Regions from separate parts of the Paenibacillus glycanilyticus genome, predicted to be linked through region 1. Evidence: a T-box and tRNA genes for the amino acid it is inferred to sense, from the RefSeq annotation. Region 1 holds a T-box; the other regions hold tRNA genes.
What was found. A T-box is a leader RNA that pairs with one kind of tRNA and senses whether it is charged. The one in region 1 lies ahead of argS (arginine--tRNA ligase), so its partner is inferred to be a tRNA-Arg.
Positions count from the first base shown of each region.

Region 1 (10,383 bases):
TTCGCAATTCTTTAAGTTTATGCTTTCGAAGTAAGAATTGCTTCGCAATTCTTTTTAGGAGGAGCAAGATGAAGAAGTGGTGGCTTCATAGCATCAAAATTATTCTATTACTCAGCCTCGTCATTCCCATGCTTGCGGCCTGCGCCATCTCCGACACCGTAAAGGAGAAGTACCCGCTTGAATCGGTGAACGGTTCGGGCAGCCAGACGTCTTACGTCTACCGGGCTGCGGACCAGACCGTTCCGGAGGTCGCCAAGCAGCTTGTCGATAAGAAGAAGCCGGAGCAGCAGTCTGCGGAAAGTACCGAGAGGATGTTCCTCGTCTACAGCGATGAGGTCATCCAGATCCAGCAGGCTCCCGATGATCCGTCGGACTCCCTGATCGAGATCGACTCCAAGGAATACGTACGCAACAACTACAGCAGCAGCTTCCTGGAGGGCTACCTGCTCGCCAGCGTGCTGAGCGATCTGTTCGATAACGGCAGGTACGGTCATGGCAATTACCGCGGTTACTCCCAGAAGGATGTCTACAAACCGAAGACCACTTACCATACGCCAACCGATCAGGATCTGAAAAAAGCACCGCCAATGACGGTGAACCGTAGCGGATCCATCTTAAAACGTTCGAAGAACGCCGACTCCACTGCTGTCGGATCAGGCAGCAGCAGCTCCACCGGCAAGACCGGCAAGGTCATTACCGGCGGCTCGTCATCAAGCTCATCGAAGAAGAGCTCGGTCTTCACCAAGCCGAAAAAATCGGCGCCGAAGATCCGGATGGGCTCCGGCCGCGTTTCGCGGCGACGGTGACGATGCGCATGCTTACTGTGAATGGAGCAATAAACACAAATAAACCGCCCGGGCGACCGGGCGGTTTATTTGTGTTCGTCCTATTATATCTTAGAAGCCAATGTCATTCCGTTCCGCGGCTTTTTGAGCGACAAACTCGGTCATTTCCTCGACACCGGCATCCTTGAATTTGTCTTGGGCTTTGTGAAGGATTTTCAAAGCTTCATCATCCGATTTCGCGAAGTAGGCTTTCTGCAATTCCGCGTTAAAATCAAAGCTACCTACCTTGTCGCGATATTGCTGATATTTCGGCCATTCTCTTTCCAGATAAGAGGCGCTTACTTTATCAATGATTTTAATCGGCATTTTCGCCGAGAAGCTTTCCTCCAGCTTATCCCATTGCGTTTTTTGATCATCCGTTTTCGGCCATGTCACCGTATCGGAGAATGCGCCAGTGAATCTGCCCGGCAGGAAGCTAAGTCCTTCGTCGCGCTTCAGGTCCGGATTGTCGTCAAATTGCTTCTTCACGTCCGGAATCCATTGCGGTCTTCCGTCCACCATCGTGTAATCCTTGCCTTCAATACCCCAGTACGCGAGCAGACGGCCTTCGTCGCTGTTTACGAAATCAATATAACGCAGTGCCGCATCCGGGTCTTTGATCTTCGCGCTCAAGAAGATCGCAGGGAATCCGGAACGTCCTGGCTTCTCAACCTGCGTAGCGATTTCGCCATTTTTATTCTTCATTGGACCAAGCAGCTCGTATTGCATTTCCGGATTCGTCTTATACAGCGTTTTGGACAGATCGCCAAGCATAGGCTGAGCTCCGAATACGGCAAGCTTGCCGGTGGTCAGCTTCTCCATCGCTGTCGTGTCGGTGTTGCTGAATGCTTCGGGATCGAACAGTCCGCCCTGGATCAACTTGCGCAAATACATCATTTTGTCTTCTTCGTCTTTGGACAAAGCCCAGAAGGTCAGCTTGCCGTTTTCCTCGCGGAAGTCCGAAATATTGTAACCCGTCCAGCCCTTCGTGAATTGGCTGGAATCCCAACCGTTGTGCAGCGTTCCGGAAGGGATAACCGGCTTGCCGCTAATATCTTTGAAATTGCCGTTTTTGATCTTCTCCAGCAAATCGTACAGCTTATCCTGAGTATCGATATCAGCCGCATTTACATTCAGCGCCTTCAAAATATCGCCGCGGGCATAAAGGCCATAATTCCAGTTATGAATGCTTTCGATCGAACCGTCCGGCGTCTCCGTCGGAATAATATATTGCTTGCCCTTCAGATCAGGGCTATTCATGTCAAACTCGGCAAAGTCCTTCGCTATGCCAGTCGTGACCAGTCTCTTAATATTCGGATATTTATCGAGATAAGGCGTTAAGTCAAGAAGCTGACCTTCCAGAGCGGCTTTTTTGATAACTTGACCTTCACCGCCGGTTGTCGACCAGTACGGAGCGTTTACGATATCCGGAACCGTGCCTGAAGCGAACATGGTATTCAGCTTCTCGACTTCACTTGTCGTGATGGATTCCATCTTGAGCGTGACGCCAGTCTTGTCTCTAATCGCTTTTGCTACCGGATTGTTCTCTTGATCTTGCGGGAAACCCGCTCCGCCGCCATTCCAGGCGCTCAGGAACGTTAACGTGACCTGCTTGGGTGCATCCGCTTCTTTTTGCCCCGTATTCGTTGCATTGCCTGCAGACGCAGACGCATCTGGTGCGTTGTTCCCCCCGTTATCGCTGCACGCTGTCATCGACAATGCAAGCAGCGGGATCGCGGCAGCCAGGCCAAGAGAACCTTTTAATCTGGTTTTACGCATTTGACAAGCCCCTCTCATTTTTTAATTGTATATATAAAAGGCAATGCCTCTTATACCCCTCGCGACTACTCTTTGAGCGAACCTACCAGTACACCCTTTACGAAGAACCGTTGAAGGAACGGATACACGCAAAGGATCGGAGTGGTAATGATGATAACGAACGTCATTCGGAGCGCTTCCGGCGTTACGCCCCGCAGCTCCATTTGGGATTGGCTCATGTTTTGGATGGACGATCCGCCGCTTGAACCCGTCATGGTCTGGAAGGACGCTTCGCTTATCATTTTGTTCAGGAACGTCGCCGCAGGCTGAAGGTTTTCTTTCGAGATGAAGAACTGCCCGGTAAACCAGTCGTTCCACACGCCAACCCCTACAAACAAAGCTATGGTAGCCAATACCGGCATGGAAAGCGGGAGAATGATGCGGGCAAACACCTGCAGTTCGCTTGCCCCGTCGATTCGGGCCGACTCCGACAAGCTGGGAGGGATCCCGTCAAAAAACGTCTTCATGACAATCGCGTTAAAAAAGTCGTACAGCACGGGCAGCACCAGCACCCAATACGTATCGATAATATGAATTTGCCGGTACAAGATGAAGGTCGGAATCAATCCGCCGCTGAACAAGGTCGTAAAGAAGAAGAAAAAGACGATGTATTTCCTTCCCGGCAGACCTTTCCGCGAAAGACCGTAAGCGAGCAAGGAAGTCAGCATGACGGAGCATAGGGTAACGATTACCGTCCTTGAAACGGAAATCCAAAAGGCATTCAAAACCTGCGGATTATTAAATGCCTTGGCGTAGTTCTCAAGCGTAAATACGCGAGGGTATAAGTAAATGCCGCCTTTCATGGCGTCGTAGCCGTCATTAAACGAAAGCGCCAAAAAATAAATAAAGGGGTAGAGTGCCGTCAGGCAAAATAGGAGCAAAACGGTATAATTCAAGGTCGAATATATCTTATCGGCTGCCGACATTCTTCTCGTGCCCATTCCCGCACCTCCTCAAATGAATTGTGAAGCAATAGATTCATGCAGAGATTGCCTTTCATCACCATAAAGACACGTCGCTTACTTTCTTGGCTATCTTGTTGACCGTTATGATGAGGATGAGCGAGATGGCCGATTTGAATAAGCCGATCGCCGTGGAATAAGCGAATTGTCCTTGCTGGATACCCGTCTTAAGCACGTAGGTGTCCAATATCTCAGAGACGCTTAAGGTAGCTGGCGTCTGCATTAGCCATATTTGGTCAAACCCGGCATTCAGAATGCCGCTTAGGGAGAAAATCAGCAGAATGCCGATCGTAGGCACCAAGGTTGGCAGCGTGATTTTGAACAGCTTGCTCCAGCGGCCCGCCCCGTCTATTTCCGCGGCTTCATACAAGTGTGGATCAATGTTGGTTAACGCGGCCAAATAAATGATCGAGCCCCAGCCGATGCCCTTCCAGATGTCGGAGGAAATGACGAGCGGATAAAATAAGGACGGCATTCCCATAAAAAAGATCGAATCGAGCCCCATTTTTTCGCGAATGTCATTCACAAGACCAACGTTGGGAGAAAGAATTTTTTGCATCAGCGTTACGACTACGACCCAGGATACAAAGTGCGGCAGGTAAGAAATCGTTTGGAAGATGCGCTTGATTTTGCTGCGCATCACGGCGTTAAGCATTAAAGCAAGAACTAGCGGTGCCGGGAATCCGAACAGCAGCTTAAGACCGCTGATCGACAGCGTATTTTTGAGAACGGAATAAAAATTGGAATCATTCAAGAACTGCTTGAAAAACCGCAGCCCTTCCCATGGACTTCCCATTATTCCGAGATTGTACTTAAAATCTTTAAATGCGATCAAAACGCCATACATCGGATAATAGCTGAACACCAAATACCAAATAACAGCTGGAAGCATAAACAAGTACGCATGCCTGAAATACCAAACTCTAGACCAAGTCTGGTTCTTTTTTTTGGGTATCGGCATAACTTCGGCTTTTGCCTCATTCACAATCATTGTCTCTTCCACCTCCTAAAATGGATAACACACAATCGCGGAATCGGATAACTCTCCCTCTTAAGGTGAAAGCGGTTTCATATATATTAATATAATATATTTAATATATACAATCAATACGACCAATGAACGAATTTAGGGGGAATTTGGGCAAAAAAGCTTATTTTTTAAACAAAATACAGGTATTTCTTCTTTTTTCTAGCCCACTCATTTCACATTAATCTATATAATATATTAAATATGTTTGTCGCATCATGTAGGATCATGGAGATTTTAGTCGCATTATCGCTAATCCTCGCTTTCGCCGGCAAGACTTTAGACATAGCCTTACGGCGGAAGCGCCATTCTCACAGCCTATGTTCGTCCGCTTATCCGAAGCGTAAGAAAGACAAACATGACCGTAACTTCGCCGTCACATCATTGGTATGCAAGCCCATATACTAGAAGTAACAACACTTGGGTAAGGGGCTGGATGGGCATGAGGAGCAAAGCGCGCAAGATAGCGATCGTCGGGGTTGGCAACGTGGGTTCAAGCTGCGCGTATTCCCTTATCAATCAGTCGATATGCGACGAGATCATGCTAATCGGACGAACTCCTGACAGAGCAGTGGCCCAAGCGCTCGATATGTCGCATGGCATGGAATTTATTCATTCCCGCACGAAGATTTATACCGGTACGTATGAGGATTGCTCGGATATGGACGTCGTTATTTTGTCCGCAGGCGGCTATCCGCCTAAAGGCCAGGACCGGATGGGCATGCTAAGCACGGTCGCAGATATCTATGGCGATATCATTCCGCGGATTATGGGCAGCGGGTTTAACGGTATTTTTCTGGCGGCGGCTAATCCGGTTGACGTGGTTACTTATATCGTATGGAAACTGTCAGGTCTACCCCGAAGCCAGGTTATAGGTTCCGGCACATCCATTGACTCCGCCCGGCTCAAAACGCTGCTCTGCGAGCATTTCTCCGTCGACCCGCGCAGCGTGCACGGCTACGTGCTGGGCGAACACGGGGAATCCCAATTCCCGGCGTGGTCGCATGTGACGATTGGCGGCAAGCCTATTCAAGATATTTTGAACCAGCATCCCGTCCGGTTCGGCCATCTCAAGCTGAATGAAATTGCCGAGCAGACCAAGAATGCAGGCTGGGAAATTTACACCCGCATGGGCTCCACCCATTACGGCATCGGCAATGCGCTTGCTTACATTACCCGCTCCGTTCTGTACGATGAACACCGTATCATCGCCGTCTCCTCTATCCTCGAGCAGGAATACAACCAGACGGGCGTTGCGGCAGGCGTTCCCGCCATCATTACCCGCAGCGGCGTCAAAGAAATTATTGAGCTTAATTTGACGCAGGAGGAGGATCGGCGGATGGATTTTTCATGCCGGATCATTCGCGGGGCAATTGAGCAGTTGAAGCTGGGATGATACAATGGAGGACATCATTTAATCTTAGTATCAGGGAGATAACCGTCCTATGTCTTTGAACCAGCTAACTGATCAACAGCTGCAGGAAGCAATCGCGAGCGGAGGCTCCGTGCTTGTTCTGTACCGCAGCACCTTCTGCACCCCCTGCCATACGATTGCCGGACAGCTCGAGGCCGCCATCCCTTCTCTTCGCGGCGAAATGACCGTTGCTTCGGTCAATATCGATCTGTTCCCGCAGACTGCCGCTCCGCTTGAGCTGCGCGCCGTTCCCGCCATGGCCTTGTATAAGGATGGGGAACCGATTACGGTGATGCGTACTTTCGTGGCTTGCCAGTCGTTTATTCAAATTCTTAACCATCGCATGAAACAATAGATTGATTATTCAGATAACATCAAGTATGATGTTCGTTATATAACATCGAGGAACGGGACAGTAGCAAGGGCGATGACCATGAGCAGCGAGCCGGGGTGGTGAAAGCCGGCGATGGCACCTTTTGCGAAGAGGACCCGGGAGATGGCTCGCCGAACCTTTATACAGTAGGCCTGCCCGGTTCAGAACCGTTACAACGGCGAGATGCTTCCAGCAGCGCGTTTATTTCACATTTCCGCCTGCCTGCAAGCAACAAGAGTGGCACCGCGGGATGAACCCCCGTCTCTTACGAGACGGGGGTTTTATGTTTTATTTTGACCACCATTTTTCGGGAGGCTTGCCTTATGTTAAAAGAAATGATTGCCGTCAGCCTGGCGGAGCACTGCTCTTTATCCAGCCAGCAAATTGAGGAGCTTCTGGAGTTTCCGCCTAACGAGCAGCATGGCGACGTTGCTTTCCCCTGCTTTGCCTTGTCGAAGCTGATGAAGCAAAGCCCGGCGCTAATCGCCGGACAACTGGCGGCTTCCCTGCCGGAGAGCAGCCGGTGGACGATATCCGCTGCCGGTCCCTACCTGAACTTCAAGTTCAACCGCGCCGCGGCAATCGAACAATTCGCACGGAATGGCGGAGCGCAAATACCGCAGATTGGCGGAGGCAAACGCGTTATTATCGACATGTCCTCCCCCAATATCGCCAAGCCGTTTGGCATCGGGCATCTGCGCTCGACGATGATTGGCAACGCCCTTTACAACCTGCTTCGCAAGGTGGGCTACGATACGGTTAACGTTAATCATCTAGGAGACTGGGGAACCCAATTCGGCAAAATGATTACAGCTTACCTGAAATGGGGAGACCCCGCCGGCAAAGCCGAGGATCCGATTAAAGCCTACCTCGAGCTATATGTTCGTTTCCATGAGGAATCGGAGCACCAGCCGGATCTGGAGTCGGAAGCACGGGAATGGTTCGTCAAGCTGGAGAGCGGCGACCCGGAAGCCAACCGCTATTGGCGAATGTTTATCGAGGACAGTCTAGCCGCCTTCAACAAGCTGTACGACCGCCTCGGCGTAGCTTTCGACCATTACCTTGGCGAAAGCTTCTATAACGACAAGATGGATGCGGTAGTCGATCAACTGACCCGTCAAGGCTTGCTCCAGGAGAGCGATGGCGCGTTAGTTGTGCGGCTGGATGAAGAAGGACTTCCTCCTTGCATCATCAAAAAATCCGATGGCTCCTCGATCTACGCCACGCGCGATCTAGCCACCGCGATCTACCGGCACGATCAGATGTTGGGCAATGAACTGCTGTATGTGGTTGGCGCGGAGCAATCCTTGCATTTCCGCCAGTTATTCCTGGTGCTCGAGCGGATGGGCTTCGATTGGGCGAAAGAATGCAAGCATATCCCGTTTGGCCTGATGCTGATGGACGGGCAAAAAATGTCTACACGCAGAGGAAAGGTCGTCTTCCTGGAGGATGTTCTAGATGAAGCGGCAGCTCATGCTCTTCGCATTATCGAGGACAAGAACCCTGCTCTCACCGGTAAAGCCGAGGTTGCGGAAGCCGTTGGCGTTGGCGCCGTTATCTTTGGCGACTTGCTCCACTCGCGGCTCCATGAAATAAACTTCTCGCTCGAGGACGTCGTTAACTTCGAAGGCGAGACGGGGCCTTACGTGCAATATACTTACGCAAGAACGCAAAGCTTGCTTCGCAAGGCGGGCAGCAGCGCTCCTGCAGAACCCGGTGGATATGCCGATGCAGCCGATTACCGCTATGCCGAAAGCGACCCATCCTGGCAGCTGGCGAAGGCCTTGATGCGCTATCCGGATGCGCTTGCGCAAGCAGCGCAGCGTTATGAGCCTTCCGTTGCCGCCCGTTATCTGATCGAGCTCGCCCAGACGTTTAACCGGTTCTATCACCACGAGAAAATCATTACCGGGAATCCGGCCGAACAAGCCGCGAAGCTGGCGCTTGTCCGCATGACGGCCGATACTCTCGAAGACGGATTAAAGCTGCTGGGAGTCAAAGCGCTGAAGGAAATGTGATGCGCAAAGGGGCAGCCGCTTATTGATTGCGGACTGCCCCTTCGCTTTTGATCATAGCTTGCTCTGCTTGCTTTGCTGGATATCGTATTCCTCTGCATAATTGCGGTACTCTGCACCACGGCAATAGTTGATGATATCCTCTTGAATCTCCGGATACAGCACAATGGCAGGCAGCTCCGAAATCGGGATCCATTTGACTCCAATCTGAGTGGAATCAGGAATATCCGGGAATTGGGGGGATGAACCTTTTTTTAGCTTGCATGCAAATGTAACCCCTACCGAATGCGTATCTCCGTAAATGTAATTATTTTTTACCGGCTGATATTCGTAAACAAACGCTACGGGACCAACTTCCACCTCAACGCAAGCCTCTTCCATAGCTTCCCGTTTCGCGGCTTCCACGAGCGTTTCCCCGGGTTCAACGCCGCCCGCCGGCAGATTATAATGCACGCCTTCGTCATTATCGTTCTTGAACTCGATCAATAGAATCGCGTCGTCCTCCACAATTAATGCGCATGCCCGAAGACGAATTTTCTCCAAGGTATCCCCTGCCTTCGATTATTATTGTTCCAGCGCTCCATATTCTTTTCCCCAATCGCAACTTTCCTTGTTTTTCCAAAAGTATATAGTTATAGGTTTATACAGCGGATCATGAGACGGATTGAAAGCGGGGTGTACGCATATTGAAATGGAAATTAGCTTGGAAAATAGCTGCCGGCGTTCTCGCCGCAGTTATCCTTTTTACCGCGGTGCAGCTAATCCAGCTCTACCATAACCGCAGCTCTGCGGTATATCAGCGAATTATTAACCAAGACGGGTACAGTCTCTCGTTGGTTAAGGAAGGCGTCGCTGTAGAGTTTTTTCTGAAGCCGGAATGGATTCCGAAGGAGATTGGCGAAACCAAGCTTAATCTTGTAATAGCGAAGAAGTTTGATTCGGATATTGTGTTGGAGAAGGTCGGCAAACGCGAAAAGGATTTGTATATCCAGCTTAATGTCGTTCCGCATCCGAACCCGAAATCCGGGCAGCTTTTGAATATTTCCCATATTACTAACGATAGTTTTACCCATACAAACGGCCCAGAGTGGATAATTACCGATACAAGCGGGAAAGACGTGCTAGGAGGAACTTACGGAGGCGGCGAAGGTCCAGGAAATGCTATATCCGTTGATATTCCTGACACGCAGCTCGCAAAGTTTGCTCAAGGGGTTCATGTCCGGTACTCAGGTTTTTATTTATACGGGTATACGAAGCTGAACCAATCGACCATTTCGATTTGGCTGTCCGCCCTTTTCCCCCTCATCGTTATTGGCTGTCTGATTATGCTTTACCGCAAACGCTCGGAACCGGAGAAACACCTGGGCTGGAAGCTTATCGGACATATGCTGCTTGGCGGTTTTACGTTTACCTTAAACGGTTTGCGGCTGCCGCTTGGTTTTGTAGTATACCTGTTATTTTTCCGAAAACCAAGGCCTAATCTTTCCGTTAAGGATAAGGCTGCCCTGCTTGGTTTAGCCATGTATGTCTTGCAAATCGTGATGCCTCCTGTTATGAATCATTTCGATTCCGTACCTAAGCAGAGCATTTTGCGTCATGTATCGGTCGAACAGCTTGGAGTGGATGGCTTGTTGAAGATGGTAATCGCCCGCGCGCCGGTAAGCAATCAGGCCCGAATTGAGAGCTTTGAAACCGTGTTGGACGAATATGGCGAAGTGAAGGAGCTATTGTTCCAATTCGTTGATTCTGTTGCAAATGGCCGCTATACCCACATAAGCGCTGTCTACCATGCTTCGGAACAATCCGTTACGCTGAAGCGCAGCACATCGGATGGATGGCTGCAATTTCCACAAACCATCCTGGCAGATAACTTCATCAATAAAGTTCAGGAGCTTGCATTGTTGAAGCTGAAACCCGCAGGCGGCGATCACCGTTATGTAAAGATTGAAT
Region 1 covers NZ_CP195155.1:5,756,361-5,766,743, forward strand. The annotation lists gene ACR9FF_RS25890 (DUF4247 domain-containing protein) at 69-806, shown strand; gene ACR9FF_RS25895 (extracellular solute-binding protein) at 897-2,603, opposite strand; gene ACR9FF_RS25900 (carbohydrate ABC transporter permease) at 2,669-3,583, opposite strand; gene ACR9FF_RS25905 (ABC transporter permease) at 3,642-4,595, opposite strand; gene ACR9FF_RS25910 (L-lactate dehydrogenase) at 5,074-6,027, shown strand; gene ACR9FF_RS25915 (thioredoxin family protein) at 6,077-6,400, shown strand; T-box leader at 6,440-6,687, shown strand; gene argS (arginine--tRNA ligase) at 6,742-8,436, shown strand; gene ACR9FF_RS25925 (NUDIX domain-containing protein) at 8,488-8,976, opposite strand; gene ACR9FF_RS25930 (hypothetical protein) at 9,120-10,383, shown strand, end outside.

Region 2 (10,383 bases), 2.3 Mb from region 1:
GTATCTTTTAATAACATACGTACTTCGGGGCCTTTCCGATGCAGCTTAATTTCCATACTTTCCGCTTTTGCGTGCCGAAGGGTATTCGACAAGGCTTCTTGAGCGATCCGGAACAAATGGTCCTCGGCCCCGGGCTTCATCGTAATCGAGTCATCAACGTCCAAATCAATCGTCATCGGAACCTTCTGCTTAAGCTCGTCCACCAGCGCTGTTAATGCGGCAGCCAGATTTTTGCCGTCCAGATGAACGGGTCTTAAATGCAGCAGCAGGGCGCGCATCTCGGATTGCGCTACGGAAGCCATCTCTTCGATGAGCTGTACCTGTCTCTTCGCCCGCTCCCAGTCCCGCTCAATCGTACGGCTGACAGCCGTCGCCGTCATCGAGATCGCGAACAGCTGCTGACTGACCGCGTCATGCAGCTCTCTTGCAAGCCGCTGGCGTTCCTCGATAACAGCCGAGAACTTGACCTTCTCCGTCCAGATCGCATCGCTTTGCTCCTGTTCGGACACCGGAACACCGCCTTCCTCCTCCGCCGAATTCAGCGTTACCCGATAGCTGCGTCTGCGTTGCTGCTCGCTGAGCCGTTCAACGGCCTGCTTAAGCTTGGAATTCTGCAGAAAACCAACGATCGCTGCTGCCGCCATTGCTGCTCCGATTACGGTAAGTCCTAAGATAGCCCACTTGCCTTGGAAAGTATACAGTCGCACGTAACCAATCGCTTGCAGCACAATGATGACAAGACTCACGATAATAATGAGCCATAATACGGTCTCGGTCACATTTTTGCGTCTTGCTTCTTTATTGGGCCTCTCCGCACGATGGTGCTCATTCGCTTGTCCTTCAGCCATCCAGGTCCACTCCTTCAAATACGTACGCAGGGAAGAGCAGACCGATCCCCCCGGCAATTTCATTAAGCTAAAGCTTAATGAAATTGCGGTTACCCGGTCCGCTCTCCCGTTATTGCATACTTCTGGTTGATTATACTTCTTCCGGTTTGTTCAGCTTGCTTTTCAAAGCTTCAAGCTGCTCGTCAACCTTCAGCTTTTTCTCCATATCGGCGGCGCTAAAGGAGCCTGTGTTGTTGCTTGTACCGCTGTATGCTGCCGAGTAAGGAGTGCGAAGAACATCCGCTTCCGCTTCAAGCTGCATGATTTTCTCTTCCATACGGTAGAAGCCTCTCGAAGCCGTACCGCTGTCGATCGTATGGTTCGAAGAAATTTGAGCCATTTGCTTTTGCGCTTTAGCGATTTGAGCGCGGGATGCCAGCTCATTGCGTTTATTGCGAAGCTGGTAGAACTCATCCTTCATGCCGTGCAATTGCTGCATCAGCTCTTCGGCTTGCGTTTTCGCTTGCGCATGAAGATCGCTGTATTCGTTCACCTTCTGGTCGAAATAAAGCTTCTCTTCGAGCAGCTTGCGAGCGAACTCTTCCTGGCCGGCGCGAAGCGCTGCTTCTGCCTTCGACTCGCGGTCGGCAATGCTGCGTACCGCTTCATCCAGACGTTGTTTCAGACGGCGTTCGTTCGCCATTTGTTTCGCTACCGTTACTTCCGCTTGATGAATTTCCGATTCCATGTCGCGCAGATATTGATTCAGCATGACTACCGGATCTTCCATTTTATCCAATACCTCATTCACCGATGCCTTAGTCAGATCCTTCATTCTTTTAAAGATTCCCATTGTTAAATCTCTCCCTTCTCATATTTAGCCAATTTGGCGCGTAATTCTTCGATTTCTTTACGAAGTGCTTTTTTTTCAAGATCATCCATCATGCTATCGAATTGCGACGAAGCTTGCTGGCTTGGACGTGCTTGCGAGAAGTTATCCCATTGTCCTTGCGGCGGGTTTTTGTAAGGACCGCCGAAGGAGGAACCGAAGCCGCCTTGGCCGCCGTTATAACCGTTGCCGTACCCGCTGCCGCCGTAGCCGCCTCCAAACCCGCCGGGTCCAAAGCCGTGACCGTTATAAAACGTTGGTTCCTTAGGAACGATAAGGCCGGCAATGATATAGACAGGAATTGCGAATCCGCTTGTAAAGATGGTAACGACGATGAGCAGGATACGGATAAGTGTCGCATCGACATTGATCATTTCCGCGAGTCCGCCGCAAAGACCAAACAGCTTCTTGTCGCGGGTGGAGCGGTACAGTTTTTTCAAGACGACCATCCTTCCTTCTCAAGTTTCTTCTTTAATTGCTGCAGCTCGCGTTCGATTACGGATTGCACCTGGTTGCCTGCTTCGCTGATGAACTCTTTGCCCATCCGGCGAAGATCATGCAGACTTTTTGCTTCCATCTCCATATCGCCGATCCGGTCTTCCAATCTGCGGAACATCGAGCCCGGCTGAACGCCGCCCGCCTGGCCGCCCTCCGTATACCGCGCATTCATGCGCTGCTGAAGTCTGAGCGACTCCATTCTTGCCGCGTAATATTCGCGTTTGTCATAGACAAGCTGGTACTCGCTGCGCATTTCGCGAAGCTGATCTTCAAGATCCACCGTATTCTGACGGCTTTGTTCATACAGTTCTCGGTATTGATTCGAGCGCTCTTCGCTGGTTGTCTTCTCGTGAAGAGCGATTCGCGCAAGCTGCTCCTCGCCGGCTTTCAGCGCGGTCAATGCTTGCTGCTCGCGTTTTTCCTTCTGCTGCTCTGCTTGCAGCCATTGCGCTTTGAGATGATTGCTATGTCCTAGATATTGCTGGTGCAGCCGTTCCGCTTGAATAATCTCTTCGCGCGTCGACCAGAGGAACTGGTCAATCAGGCGAACCGGATCTTCTGCTTTCTCCAGTCTTTCATTTAAACTTGCCACTGTAATGTCGCGCACTCGCCGCATAATGCTCATGTATGGCCCTCCCAACTTTTTTTATTAGAAATGTCGATTGTTGTTATTTTTTTTCACCATCGAAATACCGAACAGGATCAGCACAACCGCGATACCCAGCATAATCAGTTTCGACAATGCCGGCAGCAGCATCAAAATACCGATTGCGCCAACGATTCCGCCGATGATCTTTTTATTGCTTCTCCAGGCAACTACCCCAAGTCCGATTAATACGATTGCGAACAGGGTACCCACCAGTGCACCAAGATGGATGCCGAAGAATTTAAGTACCATGATGCCGCCTGCAACTGCAAGCAATAAGCCTAACGCTTTTTTACCATCCATTGCTTCTTCCACCGCCTCTCAAAGATTGCTTTGTTTTTTCTCTTCTTGTGAATCTCTCTTGCTTATGTTCCTATTGTAGATCGAATCCATACTTTCTAAAACGGACCAACGACGGTTTCTATGCTAGACCTAGGTCGAGTCGCTCTTCCGCCTTAAGGGTCGAATCCTGTCCTATTACGCAAAAAAGGTGCTTTACCCTATGCAAGAGTCAGCACCTTCATGATGAGGTTTGGTTCCCTTTCATGCTGGAACGCAGCGCATCTATGCCTAATAGTCCTGCCGGGATAAGGACCATAAAGATAGTCGCATACACGGAGAAAACCTTAGGCGTAAACGCAATAAAGCTAACGATATTGTCGTAGACAAGGAGAGACAAGAAAACAAGCAGCAGGGCAAATGGCAAGGTCAGCGTACGGTATTCCTTCAACCTCAGCGTCTGGGCTGTCCCAAGCGTTACGGCGTACATGCAAACCACCGTTTTGAAAAAAATCGTGATCAACCATATAATTGCCAGCATGGCCTCGACTCTCTGCAGAAAGTTCCCCACGCTGATTTGCTTCGCCAGGGTATAGCTGGCATACATATTCCTCTGCGTGAATTCGGTACCCAGTACCAGCGTCGACAGCAGTACGCTAACGATAATAACCACGCTGCCGAGCAAGGTTCCCGCCAGCAAGGCGCTTCTTGCTTTTTTCGGCCTGTTCGTATAAGGAACCAGCATCATGAGAATAACCTGTTCTTGAAGATTAAAATAATAAAACGCGCCTAGCAGGATTGGTTTTATTCCATTCTCGAAAACAGGCTCAGCCCGATCTATTCTAATCTGGGGCAACAGGAAGAAAGTAAGGAATAGAAACAATGCGATTACAAACGGCAAGAAAATCTCCGCTGCCCTAGCCGTTGTTTCAATACCAAGCCGAACCGCGTAAACCACCACAGCCATGAATAAAATAATCGTTATTTCGATTGGCGTATTCGGCATAATATGGGTCGTCATGAAATTCCCTACGACGCGAAGCAGGAAAGAAGACAACAAAAAGATAAAAGAAAGGAAAAACAACGAAATAACCTTTCCTAGCCACTTCCCCAATATCTTCTCGCTAAACTCCGCAAGCGTTAATGTGGGATAGCGGCCGGCCAGCGCGCTATAAATCAATATGGTTAGAAGATTGGCCGCTGTTCCTATAAGGCATGCAATCCAGCCGTCTTGTTTGGAGAATACGGCCATAATGGAAGGAACGATCAGGATGGAGGTGCCAATCGTATACAGAAGCGTAAGAACGGTCAGCTGCCGGTGACTTATTTTTCCCTTCTCGAGCATCCTTCATCACCTCCCGCTTAAATTTTGAAAAATCGCCTCGGCCAGCGGCCGCAGCATATAATCGAGCCCATTTACCGGATTAGGAATATGTAAATTGAGGAACCTCATAATCACCAGTAAGATACCTAACCCCAGCAGGCAAAAGAATACCCAAAGATCCTTCCTCAGCTTTCTCTTCCTCAATGACGGCACTTCAATCAGAATAATTACAGCTGCGGCTGCGAATAGCCATATATATTTCATCATAGTTGCTAATTCCTTCTTACTTCATTTCTTGCATAAACGAGTTACTAACCGTACCGGTCTGCCGGATATTTACCACAACGTCTAACTTGACCGGCATCTTCTGAAAGACGGCATCCCAATTATTCTCAACACTTTTCCAATAGGAAGGATTCGCGCGATGAACGACATCTCCAAAGCCAAATATATCCACTTTGTATTTTTCCTGAACCTGATGGATTGTTTTCTGTACAAACCCCCGTATCGCTTCCGCGCTTTCGTGCTCCAACTCATAAATAGACGATTTTTGAGTCAGATCGATTTTACACAACACTTCGCCAATGCTGCCCTCGGTACGAATCCCTATATGTATTTCCGGTTCTCCGTTTACAAACCTGGCTTTGGTTGTCGTTTTCGAACGAATGACCTCAATTGTCATTCTCCCGCCCTCGGGACACTTAAGAACCCCGACCGTATTATGTACATCGTTGTGAATAAAAGAGTAGCCTCTGCTTTCTCCTTCATTCAACCATCCAACAAGCTTATCCTCGTTAAAAACAGCCATGCCCGAATACTGCAGGTGTGCGGGTGAAGCAATTTTTTCAACATTCTCCCTGCTTTCGCCTTTTTCGCGGTCACCTCTCAGGCGGAGTCCGGTGACAACCGGTTGTTTGCCTTTTCTAACGATATCCATAATGAGCTGATCCAGCGTTATCGATGCGGTTGGCGCCCATTGCTTCTGCGAGTTAAGCAAAGAAGAATACATCTGATTGGCAGGGATAGCTTCCAAATGGGTTAATATTTTCAGCGTGCTTGCTGCGGTAGTCTCTCTTGCAATGGTGATGTAGAAATCGGTGCGATGCTCATAATATCTGGACATGTATTCAAGAGCATCCGCAATCCCTTCTTTGGCTAACTCCTCGCCGATGACTAACATCCGAAGGTGGGCAGAATATATAGGTCTCGGCGATACCGTAGTCATTTTGCGTATGGCTTCAAATATGGTTCGTCCCCTCGCTTGGTAAAACGTAACGGGAGTCCGCGTCATCGTTCTGTTGTTTGCGGCAACCTCTCCCGGGTCAACGACCTGAACTGACACCTGATATTGATTCTCCCCATCCTTATCGATTCCGATTGCCACGGCAATCGCCAGATCATTAAGCTCGCGGCGATTCCAGCAGCCAGTCAGCGTCATCACTATTAAAACAAACAATAAGGGAACTAATATTCTCCGCATCATCATCGCAATTCCTCATCTCGTTGCCTTTATTCTCGATTACCGCTTCGGCCCGGGAAGCTTGTTATTGCCTCGGGTAATATTATTCTGACTAATTAGACGCAGCCGTTTCCGCATGGCCCAGTGCGGTAGCCGGAATAAGGTATCCTTCGTATCCTCGGCAATAAACGGTCCAAATGGACTCATATACGGTACTCCGAAGGTACGGAGACTGCATAAATGAAGCACGAGCGCAAAAATGCCTAGAATTATCCCGTATAAACCAAAGGACGCAGCCAGCCCCATTAACGCGAATCGGATCATGCGGATGGAAATGGACATATTCATGGCTGGCACAACAAAGCTTGATATAGCCGTGATGGATACCACTATTACCATCGCAGCGGAAACAATCCCCGCATCCACAGCTGCCTGTCCGATAACCAAGGTGCCGACAATCGAAATAGCCTGACCCATTGTTCTAGGCATCCGAACCCCGGCTTCACGCAGGATCTCGAACGTAATCTCCATAATCAACGCCTCGATAAATGCGGGAAAAGGTATCCCTTCCCGTTGGGCCGCAAGTCCAATGAGCAGCTGAGTAGGGAGCATTTCCTGATGAAAGGTCGTGATGGCTATATAAAGCGATGGCCCTAACAGAGCGATAAAGATGCCTACAAAGCGGAGAATCCTGATCAGCGAGCTGATATCGGCGCGTTGATAGTAATCCTCCGCAGAATGCATGAAGGAAATGAACAAAGCGGGAACCACAAGCACATGAGGCGTTCCATCCACCAATATCGCCACTTTGCCTTCCAGCAGTTCCGCAGCGATAACATCCGGCCGTTCAGAATTGTACATGGTCGGAAATGGACTATAAGCGGAATCCTGAATCAGCTCTTCGATATAGCCGCTTTCCAGAATCCCGTCAATATCTATTCTGGATAATCGGTTACGAACCTCTTCCAAGATCTTATCGCTCACAATACCTTTTATATACATTATGGAAACACTAGTCTGGGTCATTTTCCCGATTCTCATATTTTCAAGCCACAAATCGGGATTCTTAATTTTCCTTCTGACCAGTGCCGTATTTGTGCGAATGGATTCCGTAAACGACTCTTTGGGGCCGCGGCTTACCGTTTCCGTCATGGCCTCTGAAACCGCACGGTCTTTAATTCCATTCATAGCAATGGACAATATTTTATTGCTGTCCCATATAAGAATGACATGGCCGGAAAACAGGTTATAGTACATCGTATCCGTCGATGTCACTTCTTCTATTTCTCCCGCGGTCAGCAAGTCCAGAAAAGGATGCTGATTCGTATTAAGATTCGGAAACTCCACCATCAGAGTCTCCAATATAAAATCCTGAACAGAGTCCGTGTTTACTAGTCCATCCGCATAAAACAAATTCACTGTTCGAGAATTGCCACCATATTCAATTTGGAATTCTTTAAAAATAATATCGTTACTGTTACCGAGTTTTTCTTTAATCGTTGTAATATCGATCTGACTCATGCTGCATCACATCACCCGTATTTGATAATTATCAGTATGGTCATACGCCAATCGATATAAACAAAAAGCACCCGTCGGAGGTTAGTCCGCCAGGTGCTCGTAAAGTATATAAACATGCAAAAAACGCTGACCGTACAAAGTACAATCAGCGCAATCATTTCAATATTGGTGCCGGTGAGAGGACTCGAACCTCCACGGTTTCCCTCACGATTTTGAGTCGCGCGCGTCTGCCATTCCGCCACACCGGCATTTGATAAATATGGCGTGCCCTAAGAGATTCGAACTCCTGACCTTTTGATTCGTAGTCAAACGCTCTATCCAGCTGAGCTAAGGGCACATTTTATTGAAATAATTGTGGAGGCGCCACCCAGACTCGAACTGGGGGTAAAGCTTTTGCAGAGCTCTGCCTTACCACTTGGCTATGGCGCCACCTAATTATGGAGCGGAAGACGGGAATCGAACCCGCGACCCTCGCCTTGGCAAGGCGATGCTCTACCGCTGAGCCACTTCCGCATAAATGGCTGGGGATCAAGGATTCGAACCTTGGAGTGACGGAGTCAAAGTCCGTTGCCTTACCGCTTGGCTAATCCCCAACAGAAAACTTTTTAAACTTTAGTGAAAATGGGGCGATCGATGGGACTTGAACCCACGAATGCCGGAGCCACAGACCGGTGCGTTAACCCCTTCGCCACGACCGCCATACTCACTATAAAAATTATCTGGCAGGGGCAGCAGGAATTGAACCCACACCAAAGGTTTTGGAGACCTTTGTTCTACCTTTAAACTATGCCCCTAAATGGTGGAGGGTGATGGATTCGAACCACCGAACCGTTAGGAAGAGATTTACAGTCTCCCGCGTTTGGCCACTTCGCTAACCCTCCGTAAAAATGGTGCCGGCGATAGGAGTCGAACCCACGACCTACTGATTACAAGTCAGTTGCTCTACCAACTGAGCTACACCGGCATATTAACTTTTCCAACCATCTAACATGGTGGCTCGGGACGGAATCGAACCGCCGACACGAGGATTTTCAGTCCTCTGCTCTACCAACTGAGCTACCGAGCCTGATGTTTGATTAAATGGCGGAGCTGACGGGATTCGAACCCGCGGTCTCCTGCGTGACAGGCAGGCATGTTAGGCCTCTACACCACAGCTCCACATCGTTCTCGGTAAAAACCGAAGATAAAGTTTTGGTTGCGGGGGCAGGATTTGAACCTGCGGCCTTCGGGTTATGAGCCCGACGAGCTACCGAGCTGCTCCACCCCGCGTCATTTTTAAAACATATATGGTGGAGGCTGAGGGGATCGAACCCCCGACCCTCTGCTTGTAAGGCAGATGCTCTCCCAGCTGAGCTAAGCCTCCATATTCTCTCGAGCGACTTTTATAATATATCACATTCAAGTCGGCTTGGCAAGAACTTTTTTGTTTCTTTTTTGTAAAGATGGTGACCCGTAGGGGATTCGAACCCCTGTTACCTCCGTGAAAGGGAGGTGTCTTAACCCCTTGACCAACGGGCCTTGCTTATTACGTAGCAATCAGCTATGTAAGAAATATTATGGCAGAGAGGAAGGGATTCGAACCCTCGAGACCCGGTTAGAGCCTACACGATTTCCAATCGTGCTCCTTCGACCACTCGGACACCTCTCTATATGGCTCCCCGAACAGGACTCGAACCTGTGACAACTCGATTAACAGTCGAGTGCTCTACCAACTGAGCTATCAGGGAATACATTCAAAGCTTGCGCCTTGAAAACTGGATGCGAAATTATGAATTCCTTAAGTTTCTTGCGGGGTCCCCGAAAAGTAATCGGAATAAGCTGCAACGCTTAACTTCACTTTTTGGGGGTTGTTTAGGATAAGCCCTCGACCGATTAGTATTCGTCAGCTCCACACATTGCTGTGCTTCCACCCCGAACCTATCAACCTCGTCGTCTTCAAGGGGTCTTACTAATTGGGAAATCTCATCTTGAGGGGGGCTTCACGCTTAGATGCTTTCAGCGCTTATCCCGTCCGTACTTGGCTACCCAGCGGTGCTCCTGGCGGAACAACTGGTACACCAGCGGTACGTCCATCCCGGTCCTCTCGTACTAAGGACAGCTCCTCTCAAATTTCCTGCGCCCGCGACAGATAGGGACCGAACTGTCTCACGACGTTCTGAACCCAGCTCGCGTACCGCTTTAATGGGCGAACAGCCCAACCCTTGGGACCTACTTCAGCCCCAGGATGCGATGAGCCGACATCGAGGTGCCAAACCTCCCCGTCGATGTGGACTCTTGGGGGAGATAAGCCTGTTATCCCCAGGGTAGCTTTTATCCGTTGAGCGATGGCCCTTCCATTCGGTACCACCGGATCACTAAGCCCGACTTTCGTCCCTGCTCGACTTGTTGGTCTCGCAGTCAAGCTCCCTTATGCCTTTGCACTCTCCGAATGATTTCCAACCATTCTGAGGGAACCTTTGGGCGCCTCCGTTACATTTTAGGAGGCGACCGCCCCAGTCAAACTGCCCACCTGACACGGTCCCTCTACCCGATTCAGGGTAGCAGGTTAGAACTCCGATACGATCAGGGTGGTATCCCAACGTCGCCTCCACACAAGCTGGCGCTCATGCTTCTCAGGCTCCCACCTATCCTGTACAGATCGTACCAAAGTCCAATATCAAGCTGCAGTAAAGCTCCATGGGGTCTTTCCGTCTTGTCGCGGGTAACCTGCATCTTCACAGGTATTAAAATTTCACCGGATCTCTCGTTGAGACAGCGCCCAAGTCGTTACGCCATTCGTGCGGGTCAGAATTTACCTGACAAGGAATTTCGCTACCTTAGGACCGTTATAGTTACGGCCGCCGTTTACTGGGGCTTCGGTTCACAGCTTCGGATTGCTCCTAACCGCTCCCCTTAACCTTCCAGCACCGGGCAGGCGTCAGCCCGTATACTTCGCCTTAC
Region 2 covers NZ_CP195155.1:1,285,756-1,296,138, reverse strand. The annotation lists gene ACR9FF_RS05865 (sensor histidine kinase) at 1-848, opposite strand, end outside; gene ACR9FF_RS05860 (PspA/IM30 family protein) at 979-1,680, opposite strand; gene ACR9FF_RS05855 (PspC domain-containing protein) at 1,683-2,165, opposite strand; gene ACR9FF_RS05850 (PspA/IM30 family protein) at 2,153-2,839, opposite strand; gene ACR9FF_RS05845 (LiaF transmembrane domain-containing protein) at 2,864-3,163, opposite strand; gene ACR9FF_RS05840 (GerAB/ArcD/ProY family transporter) at 3,381-4,484, opposite strand; gene ACR9FF_RS05835 (Ger(x)C family spore germination protein) at 4,747-5,949, opposite strand; gene ACR9FF_RS05830 (spore germination protein) at 5,983-7,443, opposite strand; tRNA gene ACR9FF_RS05825 (tRNA-Leu) at 7,610-7,691, opposite strand; tRNA gene ACR9FF_RS05820 (tRNA-Arg) at 7,704-7,780, opposite strand; tRNA gene ACR9FF_RS05815 (tRNA-Cys) at 7,799-7,872, opposite strand; tRNA gene ACR9FF_RS05810 (tRNA-Gly) at 7,882-7,956, opposite strand; tRNA gene ACR9FF_RS05805 (tRNA-Gln) at 7,962-8,036, opposite strand; tRNA gene ACR9FF_RS05800 (tRNA-His) at 8,066-8,141, opposite strand; tRNA gene ACR9FF_RS05795 (tRNA-Trp) at 8,164-8,237, opposite strand; tRNA gene ACR9FF_RS05790 (tRNA-Tyr) at 8,241-8,324, opposite strand; tRNA gene ACR9FF_RS05785 (tRNA-Thr) at 8,332-8,407, opposite strand; tRNA gene ACR9FF_RS05780 (tRNA-Phe) at 8,434-8,509, opposite strand; tRNA gene ACR9FF_RS05775 (tRNA-Asp) at 8,525-8,601, opposite strand; tRNA gene ACR9FF_RS05770 (tRNA-Met) at 8,636-8,712, opposite strand; tRNA gene ACR9FF_RS05765 (tRNA-Val) at 8,731-8,806, opposite strand; tRNA gene ACR9FF_RS05760 (tRNA-Glu) at 8,887-8,961, opposite strand; tRNA gene ACR9FF_RS05755 (tRNA-Ser) at 9,001-9,091, opposite strand; tRNA gene ACR9FF_RS05750 (tRNA-Asn) at 9,095-9,170, opposite strand; rRNA gene ACR9FF_RS05745 (23S ribosomal RNA) at 9,296-10,383, opposite strand, start outside.
Region 2: it has a tRNA-Arg gene. The T-box ahead of argS (arginine--tRNA ligase) is inferred to sense a tRNA for this amino acid. The anticodon was not compared.

Region 3 (10,383 bases), 2.1 Mb from region 1:
CTCCTTGGGGTTGTAGGACGTCTCACATGGAGTTACAAAGTTGTAGATTAAACGAAGAGGTCTGGAAAGGCCCGCCAAAGAAGGTAAAAGCCCTGTACTTGAAAGTCTGCAGCCTCCGAGACGGATCCTGAGTACGGCGGGACACGTGAAACCCCGTCGGAATCCGGCAGGACCATCTGCCAAGGCTAAATACTCCCTAGTGACCGATAGTGAAGCAGTACCGTGAGGGAAAGGTGAAAAGCACCGCGGGAGCGGAGTGAAAAAGAACCTGAAACCGTGCGCTTACAAGAAGTCAGAGCCCGTTAAAAGGGTGATGGCGTGCCTTTTGTAGAATGAACCGGCGAGTTACGTTCACGTGCAAGGTTAAGTCGGGAAGACGGAGCCGCAGCGAAAGCGAGTCTGAATAGGGCGAATTAAGTACGTGGTCGTAGACCCGAAACCGTGTGATCTACCCCTGTCCAGGGTGAAGGTGCGGTAACACGCACTGGAGGCCCGAACCCACGAATGTTGAAAAATTCGGGGATGAGGTGGGGGTAGCGGAGAAATTCCAATCGAACTCGGAGATAGCTGGTTCTCCCCGAAATAGCTTTAGGGCTAGCCTCGGTTAAGAGTGTCGTGGAGGTAGAGCACTGATTGGGTGCGGGGCCCGCCAAGGGTTACCAAGTCCAGTCAAACTCCGAATGCCATAGACATGTTTACCGGGAGTCAGACAGTGAGTGCTAAGATCCATTGTCAAGAGGGAAACAGCCCAGATCATCAGCTAAGGTCCCCAAGTGTGTGTTAAGTGGGAAAGGATGTGGAGTTGCAAAGACAACCAGGATGTTGGCTTAGAAGCAGCCACCATTTAAAGAGTGCGTAATAGCTCACTGGTCGAGTGACTCTGCGCCGAAAATGTAACGGGGCTAAACACACCACCGAAGCTATGGCATGTACCGTATGGTACTTGGGTAGGGGAGCGTTGAATGCGGATTGAAGTCAGACCGGAAGGACTGGTGGACTGCATTCAAGTGAGAATGCCGGTATGAGTAACGAAAAGACAAGTGAGAATCTTGTCCGCCGAAAGCCTAAGGGTTCCTGAGGAAGGCTCGTCCACTCAGGGTAAGTCGGGACCTAACGCGAGGCCGAAAGGCGTAGTGGAAGGACAACAGGTTGAAATTCCTGTACCACCGTAAACCGTTATGAGCAATGGGGTGACACAGAAGGGCAGTGACGCAGGCTGATGGAATAGCCTGTCCAAGCAGTGAGGCAGAGTTGTAGGCAAATCCGCAACTCGCGTAAGCTAGGCTGTGATGGGGAGCGAAAATTGCAGTAGCGAAGGTCATGTACTCCGGCTGTCAAGAAAAGCCTCTAGCCAGGTGAAGGTGCCCGTACCGCAAACCGACACAGGTAGGCGAGCAGAGCATGCTAAGGCGCGCGGAAGAACTCTCGTTAAGGAACTCGGCAAAATGACCCCGTAACTTCGGGAGAAGGGGTGCCTCGGTAGGGTGAATAGCCCGAGGGGGCCGCAGTGAAAAGGCCCAAGCGACTGTTTAGCAAAAACACAGGTCTGTGCGAAGCCGTAAGGCGAAGTATACGGGCTGACGCCTGCCCGGTGCTGGAAGGTTAAGGGGAGCGGTTAGGAGCAATCCGAAGCTGTGAACCGAAGCCCCAGTAAACGGCGGCCGTAACTATAACGGTCCTAAGGTAGCGAAATTCCTTGTCAGGTAAATTCTGACCCGCACGAATGGCGTAACGACTTGGGCGCTGTCTCAACGAGAGATCCGGTGAAATTTTAATACCTGTGAAGATGCAGGTTACCCGCGACAAGACGGAAAGACCCCATGGAGCTTTACTGCAGCTTGATATTGGACTTTGGTACGATCTGTACAGGATAGGTGGGAGCCTGAGAAGCATGAGCGCCAGCTTGTGTGGAGGCGACGTTGGGATACCACCCTGATCGTATCGGAGTTCTAACCTGCTACCCTGAATCGGGTAGAGGGACCGTGTCAGGTGGGCAGTTTGACTGGGGCGGTCGCCTCCTAAAATGTAACGGAGGCGCCCAAAGGTTCCCTCAGAATGGTTGGAAATCATTCGGAGAGTGCAAAGGCATAAGGGAGCTTGACTGCGAGACCAACAAGTCGAGCAGGGACGAAAGTCGGGCTTAGTGATCCGGTGGTACCGAATGGAAGGGCCATCGCTCAACGGATAAAAGCTACCCTGGGGATAACAGGCTTATCTCCCCCAAGAGTCCACATCGACGGGGAGGTTTGGCACCTCGATGTCGGCTCATCGCATCCTGGGGCTGAAGTAGGTCCCAAGGGTTGGGCTGTTCGCCCATTAAAGCGGTACGCGAGCTGGGTTCAGAACGTCGTGAGACAGTTCGGTCCCTATCTGTCGCGGGCGCAGGAAATTTGAGAGGAGCTGTCCTTAGTACGAGAGGACCGGGATGGACGTACCGCTGGTGTACCAGTTGTTCCGCCAGGAGCACCGCTGGGTAGCCAAGTACGGACGGGATAAGCGCTGAAAGCATCTAAGCGTGAAGCCCCCCTCAAGATGAGATTTCCCAATTTAGTAAGACCCCTTGAAGACGACGAGGTTGATAGGTTCGGGGTGGAAGCACAGCAATGTGTGGAGCTGACGAATACTAATCGGTCGAGGGCTTATCCTAAAACAACCCCCAAAAAGTGAAGTTAAGCGTTGCAGCTTATTCCGATTACTTTTCGGGGACCCCGAAAGAAACTTAAGGAATTCATTAATTCGCATCCAGTTTTCAAGGCGCAAATCTTGAATACAAGGCCCGTTGGTCAAGGGGTTAAGACACCTCCCTTTCACGGAGGTAACAGGGGTTCGAATCCCCTACGGGTCACCAATTTCACCCCAAGGGTAAAAAAGTATGGAGGCTTAGCTCAGCTGGGAGAGCATCTGCCTTACAAGCAGAGGGTCGGGGGTTCGATCCCCTCAGCCTCCACCATACGAGTTTTGTAATGCCGCGAGGTGGAGCAGTCCGGTAGCTCGTCGGGCTCATAACCCGAAGGTCACAGGTTCAAATCCTGTCTTCGCAACCAATTTTTTTTCGAAAGTAGCATGGAGCTGTGGTGTAGAGGCCTAACATGCCTGCCTGTCACGCAGGAGACCGCGGGTTCGAATCCCGTCAGCTCCGCCATTTTTACAAAGTTTTATGCCGGTGTAGCTCAGTTGGTAGAGCAACTGACTTGTAATCAGTAGGTCGTGGGTTCGACTCCTATCGCCGGCACCATTTTTCAACACAATATGCATGCGGTCGTGGCGGAATTGGCAGACGCGCTAGATTCAGGTTCTAGTGGTGTAACAGCCGTGGAGGTTCGAGTCCTCTCGACCGCACCATATGCGGAAGTGGCTCAGCGGTAGAGCATCGCCTTGCCAAGGCGAGGGTCGCGGGTTCGATTCCCGTCTTCCGCTCCATAATTTTTTTGCGGCCTTAGCTCAGCTGGATAGAGCGTTTGACTACGAATCAAAAGGTCAGGAGTTCGAATCTCTTAGGCCGCGCCATTTTTTCTTAATTGAATAACGGGATGTAGCTCAGCTTGGTAGAGCACCTGGTTTGGGACCAGGGGGTCGCATGTTCAAATCGTGTCATCCCGACCATTTCAATTTATTGGAGTCAGCAGACGTACTTGGTACGTAGGGCGGGCTTTTTTTAGTTTATGGACAATTATGGACAACTTAAAGATGAAGAGGTGAATTCTTATGCTGCGTATTGGGATTATTGGCTCTAACTTTATTACGGAAACGTTTATGAATGCGGCACGCCTGGTAGATAAAGTTGAGGTAACGGCGCTATATTCGCGTACGGAGGAGCGTGCAAAGGCTTATGCGGATGCACAGGGCATTCCTCATACCTTCACGGATCTGGAAGAGATGGCGCAAAGCAATCTGATTGACGCAATTTACATAGCAAGCCCGAATTCGCTTCATGCCGAGTATGCGATTGCATTTATCAAGCATGGGAAGCATGTGCTTTGCGAGAAACCTCTAGCTTCCAATGCTGCTGAAGTGCAAGCCATGTTCGAAGCGGCGCGGGAGAATAAGGTGCTGCTGATGGAAGCCATGAAGTCGACCGTGATGCCTAACTTTGAAGCGATTCGCGAGAACCTCCACAAGATTGGCAAGGTACGTACTTTCTTTGCTTCGTTCTGCCAGTACTCTTCCCGCTATGACAAATACAAAGCAGGAGAAGTGCTTAATGCTTTCCTGCCGGAATTGTCGAACGGCTCCTTGATGGATATCGGCACATACTGCATATACCCGCTTGTCGTACTGTTTGGCAAGCCGGATAGCGTCAAGGCTAGTGCGGTTATGCTGGAGTCCGGCGTGGACGGCAAGGGCAGTCTAATCCTGAATTACGGGGATATGGAAGCCGTCCTGCTGCACTCAAAGATCTCGAATTCGAATATGCCTGCTGAAATTCAGGGTGAAGAAGGCAATATGGTTATCGAGAGAATCAGTCAGCCGGCCAGCGTTCGGATCCAATACCGTGACGGGCGTCCCGAAGAAAACATCAGCAGACAGCAAGCGGATAATTCCATGGTATACGAGATTCAAGCTTTTGCCGAGCTTATTGAACGCGGCGAGCTTGAATCGCCGGTTAACTCCTATGCCAACTCTCTTGTTGTCATGGAGATTATGGACGAGGCACGCCGCCAGATCGGGCTTGCATACCCTGCGGACAAGAAGTAAGCTCATAAAAAAAGCAGGCTGTTCCGGATGGAAAATCCGAAACAGCCTGTTCGATTATTGAGCAACCGCTTCCGGGGTCGGCTCGTTTTGCTCCAGCTGCTGCATAAGGAAGCCGGAAAGCTCCTGATAACGCTTAGTGATCGTAGCAGCGGATACTTCATATTTTTCGGCAAGATCGTTTTTGCTCTTACCGGATTCGGTAACCTCACAGACCATATATTCCAACGCCGCACAGAATGCGCCGGATTTGCGATACGATGGTTTCGTCATATTCGTGAAATCATGCCAGATCATAACCGCCATTGCGATATGGTTAGGCTTGTAATCCTGTTTCATGGAAGCAATAAGTTCATGCGCCAGTTCTGCATATTGCGGATTAGCCCACGTGGATTCGTGGTCAACCAAGTGAACCAGTTCAGCTTCTGTAAAATGACGAATTGCATTGGAGGCTTTGCTTGTTCTAGCCGATTGTTCGTCCTTCGACATGCAGCACTTTTTATATTTCAAGCCGCTGCCGCAGTGACATTGTTCATTTCTACCTAGTTTAGACATAAGAGCTCCTTCGTGCGAAAATCTTTTATGCAAGAGTACATTCCTATATAATAACATAAAAAGAGGTATGGAAAAACGAAAAACCTTCATTTTCCATTCTTTTCGTCCGGGGTAATAATTTTCATACGCCCGGGACAAGAAGCAAAGAATAGTCATTATACATATTTAGAGAGGTGTGAATGAGCGATGACAAACGTTGCATTCGTTAACAATTTAACCAAGTACGCTGAACTAATCGCACGAGTAGGCGTTAATGTACAAAAGAACCAGGAGGTATTTATTACAGGGGCTATCGATCAAGCTGACCTTGTACGGCTTGTTGCCGAGCAGGCCTATTTGGCTGGAGCAAGCAATGTCCATGTCGATTGGACGGATGACAGCTTGTCGCGCCTCAAATACGAGAAGGCTGCCGATGAGGTATTTACCCGTTTCCCGGAATGGGAGACCGCCAAACGGAATTCCTTCGTTGAGCGTAATGCCGTATTTATCTCCATCGTTTCCTCCAGCCCGGATCTGCTGTCGGGCATTGACTCGCAGCGAATTGCCAACTTCCAAAAGGCTGCTGGCCAAGGTCTGCAAGCATTCCGCAGAGCGGTTCAATCCGATAAAGTGAGCTGGACCGTTGTAGCCGCGGCCGGTAAAGCATGGGCTTCCAAAGTATTCCCGAGCGTTAACGAAGAAGAAGCCGTCAACCAGCTTTGGGAAGCGATCTTCAAGGCGGTTCGCCTCCACTCGGAAGACCCGGTGAAAGCATGGGAAGAGCATAACGCTACGCTTCATTCCAAAGCGCAAGCGCTCAATGAGAATCATTTTGTAAAGCTGCATTATACGGCTCCTGGTACGGATATGACGATCGAGCTTTCGGATAAGCATATTTGGGTTGCCGCAGGCAGCGAAAACCAGAACCATGTTTCCTTCATGGCTAACATGCCGACGGAGGAAGTATTTACGGTACCGCAAAAGACCGGGGTTAACGGTTATGTGTCCAGCACGAAACCACTCAGCTACGGCGGCAATATTATCGATAATTTCAAGATTACGTTTGAAGCCGGCCGGATCGTGAAGGTAGAAGCAGAGCAAGGCCAGGAAACTCTTCAAAAGCTTGTTGATACAGACGAAGGCTCGCATTACTTGGGCGAAGTTGCGCTTGTGCCGCATGAGTCGCCGATTTCGCAATCGAATATTCTGTTCTATAATACTTTGTTTGACGAGAACGCATCGAACCATCTGGCAATTGGCAGCGGTTATGCGTTTAATATCGACGGCGGGAAACAAATGTCTCCGGAAGAGCTGGCCGAGAACGGCGTAAATGCCAGCATCACGCATGTTGATTTTATGATCGGATCCGCTGAGATGGATATTGACGGCATCAAAGCCGATGGAACAATCGTGCCGATCTTCCGCAAAGGGAACTGGGCATTTTAAGAACGGTAGGTGAGGATGAAATGGCGAAGAAGAAAAGAACGGCACCTGCTGCGAGCCACAGGGCGAATACAAGCCCTCAGCAGGAGCAGGGGACAACGTTAAAGGATATGCTTAGCGCTGACGTACTGCAGAAGCTTAAAGCCCAATCTGACGAGATGAAGGCGGCTGAGGAGCAGCGGAAGCAGAAAGCGCGGACGGAAGCCGAGGAGGCCCGCAAGAAGGAACAGAAGCGCCTGGAGAGCGATATGAGCTATCTGCTGGAGAACAGCAAGCTGGATTGGCGAAAATATAAGTAAGAGCAGGGAAGAGGCCTCTAAGCCGCGAGACAACGCGGTTTAGGGGCCTTTTCTTTTTTTGGGTAAGGCAGAATCGTGCTTGTCATCATATAACTATTAATAATAATATACAACTCCTTTCGCATAGGCATGGTATAGAAGATCGGGATTTTGGCGATTGCTGAGAGAAAGGGCTGAAATGTACATTGTACAGGTGACGACGATGAGAAAAAATTTATCGGGTAACAAGCTCCTTCTTCCGGAAGAGCTGCGGTTCCAGAACGTGACGGAGAGCAGGCTTACGATTCATGAGGTGTACGATCGCATATTGAATTTTATGGCGAGTGATCCAAGGGCGGCGTATCATTTTGTCATTGGGACAGACAGCCAAGGTTTTAACGGATATACGAAGTTCGTAACAGGCATCATTATCCGGCGGATGGGGAAGGGCGCTTGGGCTTGTTACAGGCAGGTTGTTGTCCCGCGCGAGCTGACCTCCCTGAAGGAGAAGCTGACGATGGAAACGGCTTTGTCCCAGGAGGTTGCCTATTATTTCGTGGATGGCGCTATCCAGCGGATGGAAGAGGTGCTGCTGCCATTCGTTTACCAGGGAGCTTCGCTTGATTTATTTATCGATATCGACGCAGGAACAGAACCAACGATTAATAAGACATCGCTTTATGTAGAAGAGATGATCGACCGGGTAAAGGGGATGGGAACGTATCTGGCAAGAGTGAAGCCGGATTCCTACGCGGCATCGGCTTATGCCAACCGCCATACGAAGAAGCCTGTCCGATTCAAAAAGCGCCATGGTCTTGTTTAGATAGACGGCGTTTCTTTTTTTTTCAACAAGATGAACAAGGTTTAGCTTAACCGGGAGCAGGACAAGTTCTTAAGCAGCCGCAGGCCTTATGGCCTGCGGCTTTTTTACGTTTCGGAAGGTTTTTTTTCGATAGCTGTAGAATGAAATACGTATAGGGGAAGGATGGGATGTCATGGGAAAGGAAAGGACGCTAGTCATTAGCGATATTCATGGGTGTTACGATGCTTTTAACCGGCTGCTCGAGCGGGTTAATTACGAGCCGGTAAAAGATCAGCTCATTTTGCTAGGAGATTTCGTCAGCAAGGGGCCGGACAGCAAGATGGTTGTTGAACAATCGGCTAGCCTGGTCCGGGAGCATGGTGCCATTGCGGTTCAAGGCAATCACGACGAGCGTTTCGTGGATATTGTTCGCAACAAAACCAAAGAGGCAAGGGAGAAATTCTTCCGCCATGGCGGCCGTCAGACCGTGTACAGCTATCTGAAGGGAAGCGATATGACGGGCAGCGAGGAGGATCTGCTGAACAGGCTTAGAGAGACGGTTCTCGAGCGTTATCCTTATCACGCGGATTTCCTCGAGCAGCTTCCTTATTACTACGAGGATAAGCATTTCATCTATGTGCATGCGGGACTGAATCCGAAATACCCGAACTGGAAGGAACAGCCGAAGAGGGATTTCTTATACATTAAGGATTCGTTCCACAGGGCGGATACGGTGGTTGATAAAGTAGTCGTGTTCGGCCATACGAAAACCGTTGATCTGCATGGCAGAGCGGATGTCTGGTACGGCAAAGGCAAGATTGGAATCGACGGAGGCTGTGCCAGCGGCCTTCAATTGAACGCGCTTGAGATTATCGGCGAAGAGGTACGGTCATTCTCGGTGCCTGCAAGAAGAGCAGCGATATCATAGTAACAATCTGGAGCGGATATTCCGCTCCTTTTATTTTTAAGATTTTTAATATATAAGAGAAAGGTGAAGGATATAATCGAAAAATGTCGAACTTATGAGTAATAAGAACTATTTTCCAATATTTGAGGTGTAAAGATGAAGGCCTTTCTGAAGTATACGATTTTCATTTTATTATCTATAATAGTCATCACTTCAATAAGCCCCACAATCACCTTTGCGAATACAGAAGAATCAGCGTCGAAAATACGAATCACAGAGTGGCAGCTTCATCCGGGGAATGATGAGGATAACAAGATACCGCCTGCCGATGGCTGGATTACCGTGAAGGAAAACGAGAAGGAGCCGGTGTTGCCGAAAGGGACAAGTTCGTTATGGGTAAAGATTGAGCTGCCTTCAATCTCGTGGGCAAATGCAGGATTGCTAGTAAGTAAAGCATACGCTCAGAATGTTATTGCATATAGGAATGGAAGTAATGTATTTGAAACGAAAAGGAGTCATTCTTATGATGTAAATCGCTTTGTTGTTCCGTTGGAGCGTACATCCGAAAATGAAACCCTTTACATACATTTGGTAAATAAAACAGGCAATATCGGGATCTCGGGCATTGTTCTTGGTGAATATTCGAAGTTATACAGAGCTATTCTTATGAAAGATATAGACAATATCATTCTTGGAGCAGCTTTTATTTTCATTGCTGCGCTCATGTTTTTTTGTATGATTTTTTTGAAAAGGGTTCATGTAGCAGGCTGGAAATCACTTAGCAGTCTTGTTTTTTCAATTGGCTGCATACTGATTTTCTACTCGCCGTTTCTGTATACGATAAATGAGAACTATGGATTAGTTTATGCAACTGGTTTTGACCTGACATCTAATTTAATTTTGCCTTCTTTGTTCTTCTTTTTAGAGACATACTTTGGAAGAGGGAAGTTTTCAATCATTCGTATTTTTAAAATCTATGCTTTGTGGTTAATGATTGTATCTTCTATCTGTTTATTTTTGAACCTTCTGACGAACAATGCTTTTTATTATGTTTATTACTTCGTTGCAACCGCCATGTTTGCAATAGGGGTTATTGCTGGTTGTCTTCTCATATTTGGCATTCTAGTGGTTCACAGCTTCAAGAAGCATAAGGATGCGTTAATTCTTTCAACAGGTATCGGGATATTTATATTGTTTACTGTTGCAGACATTATTCAATATTATTCTCATTCTAGAAACTATGAGTTTACGTATTGGAAATGGGGAATAGTCTGTTTCGTGTTCACACTGGTAGTTATGTTGGGTAGACAGATTGTTCTTAGTTTCGAAAAAGTTGTTACATATTCCAGACAGTTAGAGATTTATAACAATGAGCTTCAGCGATCAGAGAAGTTGGATATGATTAGTCAGCTTGCAGCATCGGTTGCCCATGAAGTTCGAAATCCGTTGCAGGTTACACGGGGATTCTTGCAGCTCCTGGAAGAGAAAAGTGGCAGCAATAAAGAAAAGAACTATATGCTTCTTGCGATCAATGAGTTGGACCGTGCTTCCGAAATAATTACCGACTTTCTGACCTTTGCCAAGCCCCAGCTTGAGCATGTTTCTGTATTAAATATAGCCAATGAGTTCAAGCATATCGGTACTATTCTGATCCCACTAGCAAATATGCAAGGCGGCCAAATCAGATTAAATATACCCGACCATCTGCAAATTCATGGGAACTCCTC
Region 3 covers NZ_CP195155.1:1,132,576-1,142,958, forward strand. The annotation lists rRNA gene ACR9FF_RS05030 (23S ribosomal RNA) at 1-2,647, shown strand, start outside; tRNA gene ACR9FF_RS05035 (tRNA-Glu) at 2,774-2,848, shown strand; tRNA gene ACR9FF_RS05040 (tRNA-Val) at 2,875-2,950, shown strand; tRNA gene ACR9FF_RS05045 (tRNA-Met) at 2,968-3,044, shown strand; tRNA gene ACR9FF_RS05050 (tRNA-Asp) at 3,066-3,142, shown strand; tRNA gene ACR9FF_RS05055 (tRNA-Thr) at 3,160-3,235, shown strand; tRNA gene ACR9FF_RS05060 (tRNA-Leu) at 3,256-3,342, shown strand; tRNA gene ACR9FF_RS05065 (tRNA-Gly) at 3,346-3,420, shown strand; tRNA gene ACR9FF_RS05070 (tRNA-Arg) at 3,431-3,507, shown strand; tRNA gene ACR9FF_RS05075 (tRNA-Pro) at 3,527-3,603, shown strand; gene ACR9FF_RS05080 (Gfo/Idh/MocA family protein) at 3,706-4,695, shown strand; gene ACR9FF_RS05085 (SEC-C metal-binding domain-containing protein) at 4,750-5,247, opposite strand; gene ACR9FF_RS05090 (aminopeptidase) at 5,434-6,672, shown strand; gene ACR9FF_RS05095 (YqkE family protein) at 6,693-6,968, shown strand; gene ACR9FF_RS05100 (ribonuclease H-like YkuK family protein) at 7,147-7,770, shown strand; gene ACR9FF_RS05105 (metallophosphoesterase) at 7,943-8,677, shown strand; gene ACR9FF_RS05110 (ATP-binding protein) at 8,813-10,383, shown strand, end outside.
Region 3: it has a tRNA-Arg gene. The T-box ahead of argS (arginine--tRNA ligase) is inferred to sense a tRNA for this amino acid. The anticodon was not compared.